Regions from separate parts of the Methylobacterium sp. 1973 genome, predicted to be linked through region 1. Evidence: riboswitches for the same ligand, from Rfam matches in the RefSeq annotation. Region 1 holds a riboswitch; the other holds the start of a gene.

Region 1 (4,600 bases):
GCCGTCAGCCGCGCAGGCGCGCGCGGCGGCCGTCATCCCGCGAGGGCCGCAGCGACGGCGCGCTGGTCGAACCCCTTGAGGCCGATCACCACGAGGTTGCCGTCCCGGGCCTCCCCAGACTTCCACGGCCGGTCGAAATGGTGGGCCACGCGCCGGCCGACCCCCTGCACCACGAGGCGCATCGCCTTGCCCTCGACCTCGGCGAAACCCTTGATCCGCAGGACGCCCGGGATCTCGGCTGCCTTCTCGACCCGGGCCGCCAGATCGCCCGCCGTGATCGCGGGGCGGACGGGCAGCGCCACGGTCTCGAAGTCGTCGTGGTCGTGATCCTCGCCCTCGCCGTGATGCGACGGGCGGGAATCGAGATCGTCCTCGGCGGCCGCCGCGAGGCCGAGCAGCACCCGCGGGTCGATGACGCCGTTCTCGGTCTCCACCACCTTCACGGCCCGGGGCAGGTGGCCTTCCACCTCGGCACGCACCCGAGCGCGGGTCGGGGCATCGATGAGGTCGGCCTTGTTGAGGACCACGAGGTCGGCGCAGAGGAGTTGGTCCTCGAAGACCTCTTCCAGCGGATTGTCGTGATCGACGGATTGGTCCGCGGCCTGCTGGGCGGCCAGTGCCTCCGGATCGTCCGCGAAGACGCCGGCGGCGACGGCCGGGCCGTCGACCACTGCGACGACCCCGTCGACGGTGACCCGCGAGCGGATCGCCGGCCACTGGAACGCCTGAACCAACGGCTTCGGCAGCGCGAGGCCCGAGGTCTCGATCAGGATGTGCTCCGGCGGCTCGGCGCGGCCGAGGAGAGTCTCCAGCGCCGGAACGAAATCGTCCGCGACCGTGCAGCAAATGCAGCCATTCGGCAGCTCGACGATAGCCTCTTCGGTGCAGCCTTCGACCCCGCAGGCGGCGAGGAAGGACTTGTCGAAGCCGACGTCGCCGAACTCGTTGACCAGGATGGCGAGGCGGCGCCCCCTGGCGTTCTCGACCACGTGGCGGACCAGCGTCGTCTTGCCGGCTCCGAGGAAGCCCGTGACGATGGTGCAGGGGATCTTGTTCACGATGGTCATTCCGCGGCCTCCAGGGTGCCGGCGGGGAGCGGGCGGGGTTCAGGGAACGGGGGGATGCGGGCGATCACGCCCTTGCGGAAAGCCTCCGGACGCTCGCGCCAGGGCACGATGCCGTCCGAGGTCGCCGCATAGGCCGCGAGCCCGGCGAGGATGGTCTCCGCCGAGGCGGCCGGATCCATGTCGCCGTAGACGTAGGTCCAGCGGTCCGCCGAGGCGACCGCCACGGTGCAGGGCCGCTTGCAGACCGACAGGCATTCCACCGCCTCGACCCGCAGGTCCGGGGTGCCGGCGCTCCCGGCCTGCAGCGCCTCCAGAAGGCGTGCTCCGGCGCGCGGTCCATCCGGATCGTCGTCCGGACGGCGGCAGGTCGTGCAGACGTACAGGACGGTCTCAGGCACGGGCCGTTCCCCGTTGCGTGTCGCGGGAAAACGCCTGCCACGCCCAGCCGAGCCCCAACCCGATCAGGATCCAGAAGACGAAGCTGATCGCCAGCGACCGGGCGGCGAACTGTGCGGCCAGCGCGGCCGGAAGCTCCGACGCGCCCTCCGGTGCCTGCGGGGCGCCGACGACGTGGGGGGTTATGATCAGGACGAGGCCACCCAGGATCGTGATCAGAGCACGGTGGATCGTGATCAGGTAGAGTCCCATTCCGGTCGCCGCCGCGGTCATCACCCACCAGGCCTGCCGCGCGGCCAGCGGTGCAGCGGCGCTGCCGGGCAGTTCCGGCGGCAGGCCGAGGCCCGGCGCGAGGGCGACGCTGGCGAAGCCCGCCACCGCGAAGGCGAGACCGACCTGTGGCGTCGGCTCGCGGCCGCAGGCGATCATCACCGCGCCGAGCAGCAGGGCGTAGCCGACGCCGCCGACGAGGGTCGCAAGACCGGTGAAGGCCATCCGCGGCAGGCCGGGGCCGGGCTGCCATTCCGGTGCCGCGTCGGGCGCGGCATGGTCGTGCCCGGCATGGGCGAGCACGATCGGAAGGGCCTTCGCGGCCTGATGCGAGGGTTCCTGCTGCTCGTAGCGCTCGGCCGCGACGATCAGCGGCGAGGTCAGCGTGAGTTCGAGGCCCGTCACAACGGCAGCCGCGAAGAAGCCGGCGGCCAGGGCCGCCGACAGAAGCCGAATGATCATCCCTGCGCCGAGGGCGTCAGTGACAGGGGAAGTTCTGGGTATGGCGGAAGTCGTGCGCCGCGTTGTGGAACGCGATCGCCGGCGAGAAACCCGCCATGAACAGCAGGCCGAGGCCCAGCATGGCCGCGAGCGCGACGGCGACCGGACGCTCCGACGAGCGGGTACCGGCGGCGACGGGGGCGAGGGTCTGAGCGGTCATCGTCGAGTGTCTCCAGCCGCCCCACCGGCGGCATTGCGGGATCCTGTTGCGACGGCAGGTCTCCTGGCTCGCGGCTCGGCGCGCCCACCGCCTTCCCGGATCGCTCCGGTGGCGCTTGGCAGGCGCTCGCCGCTCACAGTTGCGGGGGCAGCCGCGGAATCGGGGCGAAACCCCTCACCGCATTCCCTTTTCACCCCGTTGCCAGGGCACCGTCACCGGCACGTTGTAGACGCATGCCGGCGACGACACAACGGAGCGGCGCCAGATCCGTTCGGATTCCCGTGCGTCCCTTCGCAGGTGGCCGGGCTTGACGTCCGCGCCCCGATGCGGGCACCGCCGCACCGGATGCCCGGCCGGCCCGGCATGGGCACCTCCGCTCAGTTCTCGGAGACCCGATGGCCCTCGCAGACGATCCGAGCCCGGTCCTCGTCGATCTCGCCACCGGCCGCGCCCCCCGGATCGTACAGGATGAAGGCACCGCCTGGCTCGAGATCGATCTGGGCGGTCGCTTTCCGATCCGCGCGGTCGCGCTGCGACCCGTACAGGATGCTGTCGCGCCCGAGGTCGGCGATGTGGCCGTCGAGGTCTCGCAGGACGGCGTCACGTGGTCCGCGCCCGACATCGTCGGCTGGACCGCCAAGCCGGGCGCCCTCGTGGCCGCCATCGGAGCCGACGAGCGGGCCTGGGCGCGTCTCGTGCGGATCGCGGTGCCGGATCCGGCGCTCGTCGCAGGCGTCGACATCCGCGCCGATGAAGCCGCCATCGACCTCATCGCCCTGCGGGCGCTGCTCGGGCTCGACATAACGCTCCTGAACGAGAAGCCCGGCGCTAACGTCTACGTCACCTACAATCTCGAATCCGCGCCTGGCCGGGCAAGCCGCAACCTCGTCGGCCTGTCGCTGTTCGAGAACGGCGCCTTCGGCAACTGCCTCGTGCAGTATATTATCGCGGTCTCGATCGCGAAGGCGCTCAACCTGAAATACGTCAAGGTCCCGAAGGTCGACCGCAGCAAGGTGATCTTTCTGACCGAGAGGCTGACCTGCGACGGCATCACGTTCATTCCGCCGGACGAGCCGCTTCCGCCGGACGGTTACTTCCTGTCCGGGCTGTATTTCGATCCGACGCAGTTCGAGCGGGTGACGGCGCTGCAGGGCCCGATCGACTCGCGCGCGATCGTTCAGGATGTGATCCGGCCCCTGTTCAACGGCCTGCCGCGGACATTTGCGGCCAAGCCCGACGATCAGCTCCTGATCCATATCCGGTCGGGCGACATCTTCAGCACCTGGGTCGACCCGCACTATCCGCAGCCGCCCTTCGCCTTCTACCGGATGGTCATCGACCGGCTGCAGGCCGAGGGCCGCATTCGTTCCGTCAAGCTCGTCTTCGAGAACCGTCTCAACCCGGTCATTGCAGAAGTGGAGGCCTATGCGGCGCAGCGCGGCCTGCCCGTAGAGATCCAGAGCGAATCGCTGATCTCCGACGTCGCCGCTCTGGTGAACGGCCGCTACCTCGTCTTCGGGCTCGGAACCTTCGGGCCGGCGATCTGCCACCTCTCGGAGCGCGTCGAGCAGGTGTTCTACTTCGCGTCCAATTGGCCGCAGGGCTTCCAGTCGATTCCCACGATCGGGAAAGTGGTCGAGGTTCGCGATCGCGAAGGCCGGTACATGAAGGTCGGCGAGTGGCAGAATACCGACGCTCAGCGCCGGAGCATGGTGGAGTACCCGGCCGAAGCTCTCGCCTTCGACGATGTCTGATCGGTCGCGCCGGTCACGATCCGACCGGCGACGACCCCGCTGCCTGCATCCCGGCCGAACACGTCACGGTGCGGTCCTGAGACGTTCCGCGGGTGCGCCGGCCGAACGCGCCGAGCCGCCATCGCGGACCTTCAGAGCGTCCATGTACATCCGTTCGACATCCGCCTTGAAGGCGGCGCGGGAATCCGGACGCGTGTAGAACATGTGGCCGCCGGGATAGACTGCGAGGCTCAGGCGACCGGCACTGTAGGCCGGGACCTGCGCCAGCAGGAGCTTCGAGGCGAAATACGGGGTTACGAGATCGGTGAATCCGTGCGCCACGAGGACACGCAGGTGCCCGTCGAGGGCCAGGGTGCCCTGAAGGTTCGAGAGCACCTCCGGTGCCTGTCGTCCCGAGCCCCAGCTCCAGCCCCGATTGACCGCATTGTTCAGGAGCTCGTAGCGCATGTTGG
Region 2 (4,600 bases), on a different contig from region 1:
GCCCAGCGGTGGAACAGCAGCAGCCAGCGCCGTCCCGCCTTGCCGAGCCGCCGCGGCAGGCTCACCACGTCACCGTGTAGGCGACCTCGACCGAGCGCGGCCGCCCGAGCAGCCAGTTGGTCCCGACCCCGTTCACGGCATTGCCGCTGATCGCGTAGACCTTGTCGAACAGGTTGTAGACCCGCAGCGACAGGCGCGACTCCGCCGTGACCTGATGGTCGAGGACCACGTTGACGAGGTTGTAGGCCGGGCGCCGCGCCGTATTGCCGAAGTCGCTGTAGACCTGCCCCACGTTCTGAAGCCCGACCCGCGCGGTCCAGTCGCGGTAGACGTCCCAGGTCAGCCAGAGGTTGGCCACCCGCTCCGGCACGTCGATGGGCTGATTGCCGGCATACGACACGGTGGCGCCGTTCACCGTCTGGTCGAACCGGTCGTACTGCGCGTGCAGCAGCGCGAGGTTGCCGTCCAGCCGCCAGCCCGGAGCGAAGCGCCAGCCCAAGGCCAGCTCGAATCCCTGCGAGGACTGGCTCCCCACCTGCGTGGACAGCGTCGGCTGGCCGGGAATTGCCGAGATCAGGTTGTCCTTGACGATCCGGTAGCCCGCGATGGTCCATTCCACGGCACCGTCGAAGGCAAGACCCTTGGCGCCGATCTCGACTTGATTGCCTGTGGCGAGCTTGAAGCCCGCCAGCGACTGGTTCAGCGTGATCAGGCTGTTCACCGGGTCGGTGGCGAAGCTGTACTGGGCGTAGAGCGCGCTGTCCGGCGTCGGGTTGTAGACGAGGCCGAACCGGTAGCCCAGCGCCCGGTAGGTCTTCTCGAACCGCGATCCCGTCTGCAGGTCCTCCCGATTCAGCGTCGGCACGTCGAGGCGCACGCCGGTGAGGAACGAGAGCTTGTCCGACAGGATCAGACGGTCCTCCGCGAAGACCGAGGCTTGGCTTGTCTGCGTGGCGTAGGCCGGACGGGCTCGCCCGTTCTGCGGGAAGAGGCCCGGATCGTAGCCGACGAGCGGCACGCTGGTGGTCTGGTCGAAGTAGAAGTTGTTGGTGTGCCGGAAGTCGATGTGGTTCACGTCGAACCCGGCCACGAACTGGTTGGGCAAGCCGAACAGGCTGCCCCGGAACGTCGCGTCGAGCCGGTCACCGACCTGCTCCTGGCTGTGGTAGATTTCCAGATAATCGCCCCGGTCCACCAGCCCGGTGCCGCGGTTGTAGGAATATTGCTCGACGTCGAGCCAGTGGCGCCGGCTGGTGAGCCGGTAGGCGGTGTTGCGGATCGTGATGTCGGCCGAGGGCGACCATTCGGTCTTGAGCTGGGTCCAGTTGTCGGCCCAGGTGATCTTCGCGTCCCGGACGTTGTAGTTGTTGAACCGGATGAGGTCCGGGATCCGTCCCTCGACGAGCGGCGTGCCCCAGTAGCGGGCGGGCTCCTGGTAGCCGAGATCGTGGCTCAGGGTGAACGCCAGATCGGCGCTCGGCCGGAACAGCAGGGCGGCCGAGACCGCGAGGTTGCGGAAATCGCCCTCCGGCCGGATCCAGCCGTCGGCGCGATTGCCGCTGACGTTGAGGCGATACGCGAAGGTGTCGCCGAACTCCGCTTGACCGATTCCACCGCCCGAATCGAACGCAAGGCGCGCAACGCCATCCGTGCCGACAACGGCGCGGGCGGCGTTGATCGGCACGAAGACCGGCTTCTTCGGCACCACGTTGATCACGCCGCCGATGGCGCCGTCGCCGTAGAGCACCGAAGACGGGCCGCGGAGCACCTCGATCCGCTCGACGTTCCACGTGTCGAACGGGAAGGTCACCGTGTTGGCGCCGACGTAGAAGCGCGTGCCGTCGTAGAGCTGCTGGATCGAGTTCGGGCCGGCGAAGCCCCGGGATGTGAAGGCGCCGTTGCCGTTGCCGGGTGCCGCGATGGTGGTGATGCCGGTGGCGTCCTGGGTCACGGCTTCGGTGATCGTATCCTGGCCGCGCAGCCGCGCGGTCTCACCCGACACGATGTCGAGGCTGGCCGGCGTCTCCAGCGGCGTCAGACCGAGGCGGCTCGCGGTCCGGTCGGGGGTGCGCAAATTGAGGCCGTTCGGTGCAGCGCGGTTCGGGTCTCCGCCCGCGCCAGCCACGGAGAGTTCATCCAGGGTGACGGCCTCCTGGGCGGCGGTCGGACTGGCGAGGAGCGCGAGGAGAACGCCGCAGAGGGGAGCCGGCCCGCCGGAGCGGGCGCGATGGATCGAGAGAAGCATGGGGGAAGCGGTCCGTGCACGGCGCGCGCCGGCCCCTTCGTCCTATAAGCATTGTAATAACATTACAATGCCTCGACCATCTGGAAACCTGAGCCTGAACGGGTGCGCGGAGGCCTCCCGGAACAGGAATCGCAGGTCGCGAAACGGTGGAGACGGACATGGGAACGGCGTCGCGGGCGCGCTTGCTGTGGCACGTCACCGCGAACGAGGCCTCGGCGGCCGCCTCCCCTCGGGATTGACGGCGCCTCGACACCCGCCAGGACACCCCGCCCGGCGCGTTTCGCGTGTGACCACGGCTGACGGCAGGTCTCCTGGCTCGCGGGTCGCCGCCCTCGCACCGTCTTCCCGGGGTGACCCAGTGACGTGGTGGTGAAGGGCTCGCCGCTTACAGTTGCGGGGGCAGCCGCGGCTTCGGGGCGGGCCCCTCATCGCGTTCCCTTTTGATCCCCGAGGGGAACCGTCGAGGAACAGCTTGGCCGTCGTGCGTCCGGGCGTCAACCGCACGTCCGGGAGTTGTCGTGGATCGACGCGGCGGCCCGCCGGTTCGTTGCGGCGCCGTCGGGAACGATCTAGCCGGTTCGGCATGACGGTCTGGCGTCCCCCTGCGGAGATCCGCGTGAAGGCCTTGGGGCTCCCCCGGCGCGGCGATAGCCTGCTGGTGGCGGAGATCCATGCGGATGACGGGCGGCTGACAGGTGTCCGGCCCCTCGGTGGCAGCGTTGCGTTCGGTGAGAGGGCCGAGGACGCGCTGATCCGGGAGTTCGAAGAGGAGCTCGGCATCACCGTCACGGTGCTCGGCGGCCCGCGCGTCGTGGAGAACATCTTCCTGCACGAGGGGCAGGTCGGGCACGAGGTGCTGTTCCTGTTCCCGGTCGCCCTGCCGCCCGGCCGGTTCGACGGACAGGAGCGCTTCGTCTTTCACGAGGATTGCGGCACCGCCTGCGTGGCGCGGTGGTGCGATCTCGACGGGCTCGACGTCCCGGGCGGGCCGGAACTCTTCCCGACCGGCCTGAAGGCCTGGCTCCGCGCGGCGTGGGACGCGGAGCCCTGACGGGCGCGATCGCGCTGCCGCCTTTGCCGCTGCGCGCGGGCGATGCTACAGCCGTGCAATCCCATCGGTCCGGACGTCCGCGACGCCGCGGCCCATGCGCCCGGACGCTCCGTCCGAAGCGGAGACGGGTGCCGGCGGAAGCATGACGACACGACCTCCCAAAAGCGGCGGGCCGAAGGGGCGCAAGCCTCAGGCCGGCAAGTTCGATGCGGGCAAGTTCAAGCCCGGCAAGTTCCAGGCCGACGGCCGTGCCCGCACGGGCCCGCGCACCAGCGCCCGCGACGCTGCAGAGCGCGCGGCCCGCAATCGCGGCGACGATGCGGGTGCGCGCGATCCCTGGGGTACGCAGGGCGCCGCAGCCGCAGTCCCGGCCCGGCCCGCGAAGCCGCGGCGCGACACAGCCGCGCCGCGCGGTCCGCTGGCGGCGAAGCCCGGCAGCCGGCCCGTTTCCAAGCGCTCGGAGGCCCCTGCGCCTGCCCCGGCCCCTTCCCCCGCGCCGACACCCGGTCCGACCCGCCGCGAGCAGCGCGCGGCCGCCTCCGCGACCCTCGCCTCCGGGGTGCAGACCCTGATGGTCGAGCCGGACGAGGCCGGCATGCGGATCGACCGCTTCCTCACCGCGCGTTTCCCGCTCCTGCCCTTCACCCGCGTGCAGACCATCGTCCGCAAGGGCGAACTGCGCGTCGACGGCAAGCGCGCCAAGCCGAACGACCGGCTGGAGCCGGGCATGAGCGTGCGCGTGCCGCCGCTGCGCCTCGACCAGCCCTCCGAGCGCCCGCGCAACGCCGCCCGCGAGCAGGACGATGCCGAATTCATCCGGTCGCTCATCCTCTACGAGGATGCCGACATGATGATCCTCAACAAGCCCTTCGGCCTCGCGGTCCAGGGTGGTTCGGGGACGGTCCGGCACGTGGACGGCCTGCTCGCCGCCCTCACCGGCCCGGATGGCCAGAAGCCGCGCCTCGTCCACCGGCTCGACAAGGATACGGCCGGCTGCCTGATCGTCGCCAAGACCCGGCTCGCCGCCGCGACGCTCGCCAAGAGCTTCCGCTCCCGGGCCGCGCGGAAGATCTACTGGGCGCTGACCGCGGGCGTGCCGCGGGTCCGGCAGGGGCGTGTCTCGACCTACCTGGCCAAGGAGGAGCTGACCGACGCCGACGCGCGGATGCGCGTCGCCAAGCACGGCGACGAGGGGGCGAGCCACGCGCTGACCTACTACGCGATGGTCGATCAGGCCGCCCAGAAGCTGTCCTGGCTGTCGTTCAAGCCGGTGACCGGACGGACGCACCAGCTGCGCGCCCACG

Evidence for each region. Region 1 has a riboswitch for cobalamin ahead of ABIC70_RS19335 (CbtB domain-containing protein). Riboswitches for the same ligand answer to the same signal wherever they lie in the genome.
Region 2: it holds a riboswitch for cobalamin, as region 1 does, so the genes downstream of both, ABIC70_RS17080 (TonB-dependent receptor) here and ABIC70_RS19335 (CbtB domain-containing protein) in region 1, are expected to answer to the same signal.

The regions. Positions count from the first base shown of each region.
Region 1 covers NZ_JBEPLA010000010.1:86,683-91,282, reverse strand. Annotated here, with positions in the region: gene cobW (cobalamin biosynthesis protein CobW) at 33-1,067, opposite strand; gene ABIC70_RS19345 (DUF1636 domain-containing protein) at 1,064-1,465, opposite strand; gene ABIC70_RS19340 (CbtA family protein) at 1,458-2,195, opposite strand; gene ABIC70_RS19335 (CbtB domain-containing protein) at 2,212-2,394, opposite strand; cobalamin riboswitch at 2,431-2,623, opposite strand; gene ABIC70_RS19330 (discoidin domain-containing protein) at 2,790-4,148, shown strand; gene ABIC70_RS19325 (S10 family peptidase) at 4,212-4,600, opposite strand, start outside.
Region 2 covers NZ_JBEPLA010000008.1:125,516-130,115, reverse strand. Annotated here, with positions in the region: gene ABIC70_RS17085 (PepSY-associated transmembrane domain-containing protein) at 1-68, opposite strand, end outside; gene ABIC70_RS17080 (TonB-dependent receptor) at 62-2,245, opposite strand; cobalamin riboswitch at 2,530-2,722, opposite strand; gene ABIC70_RS17075 (NUDIX hydrolase) at 2,862-3,296, shown strand; gene ABIC70_RS17070 (RluA family pseudouridine synthase) at 3,439-4,600, shown strand, end outside.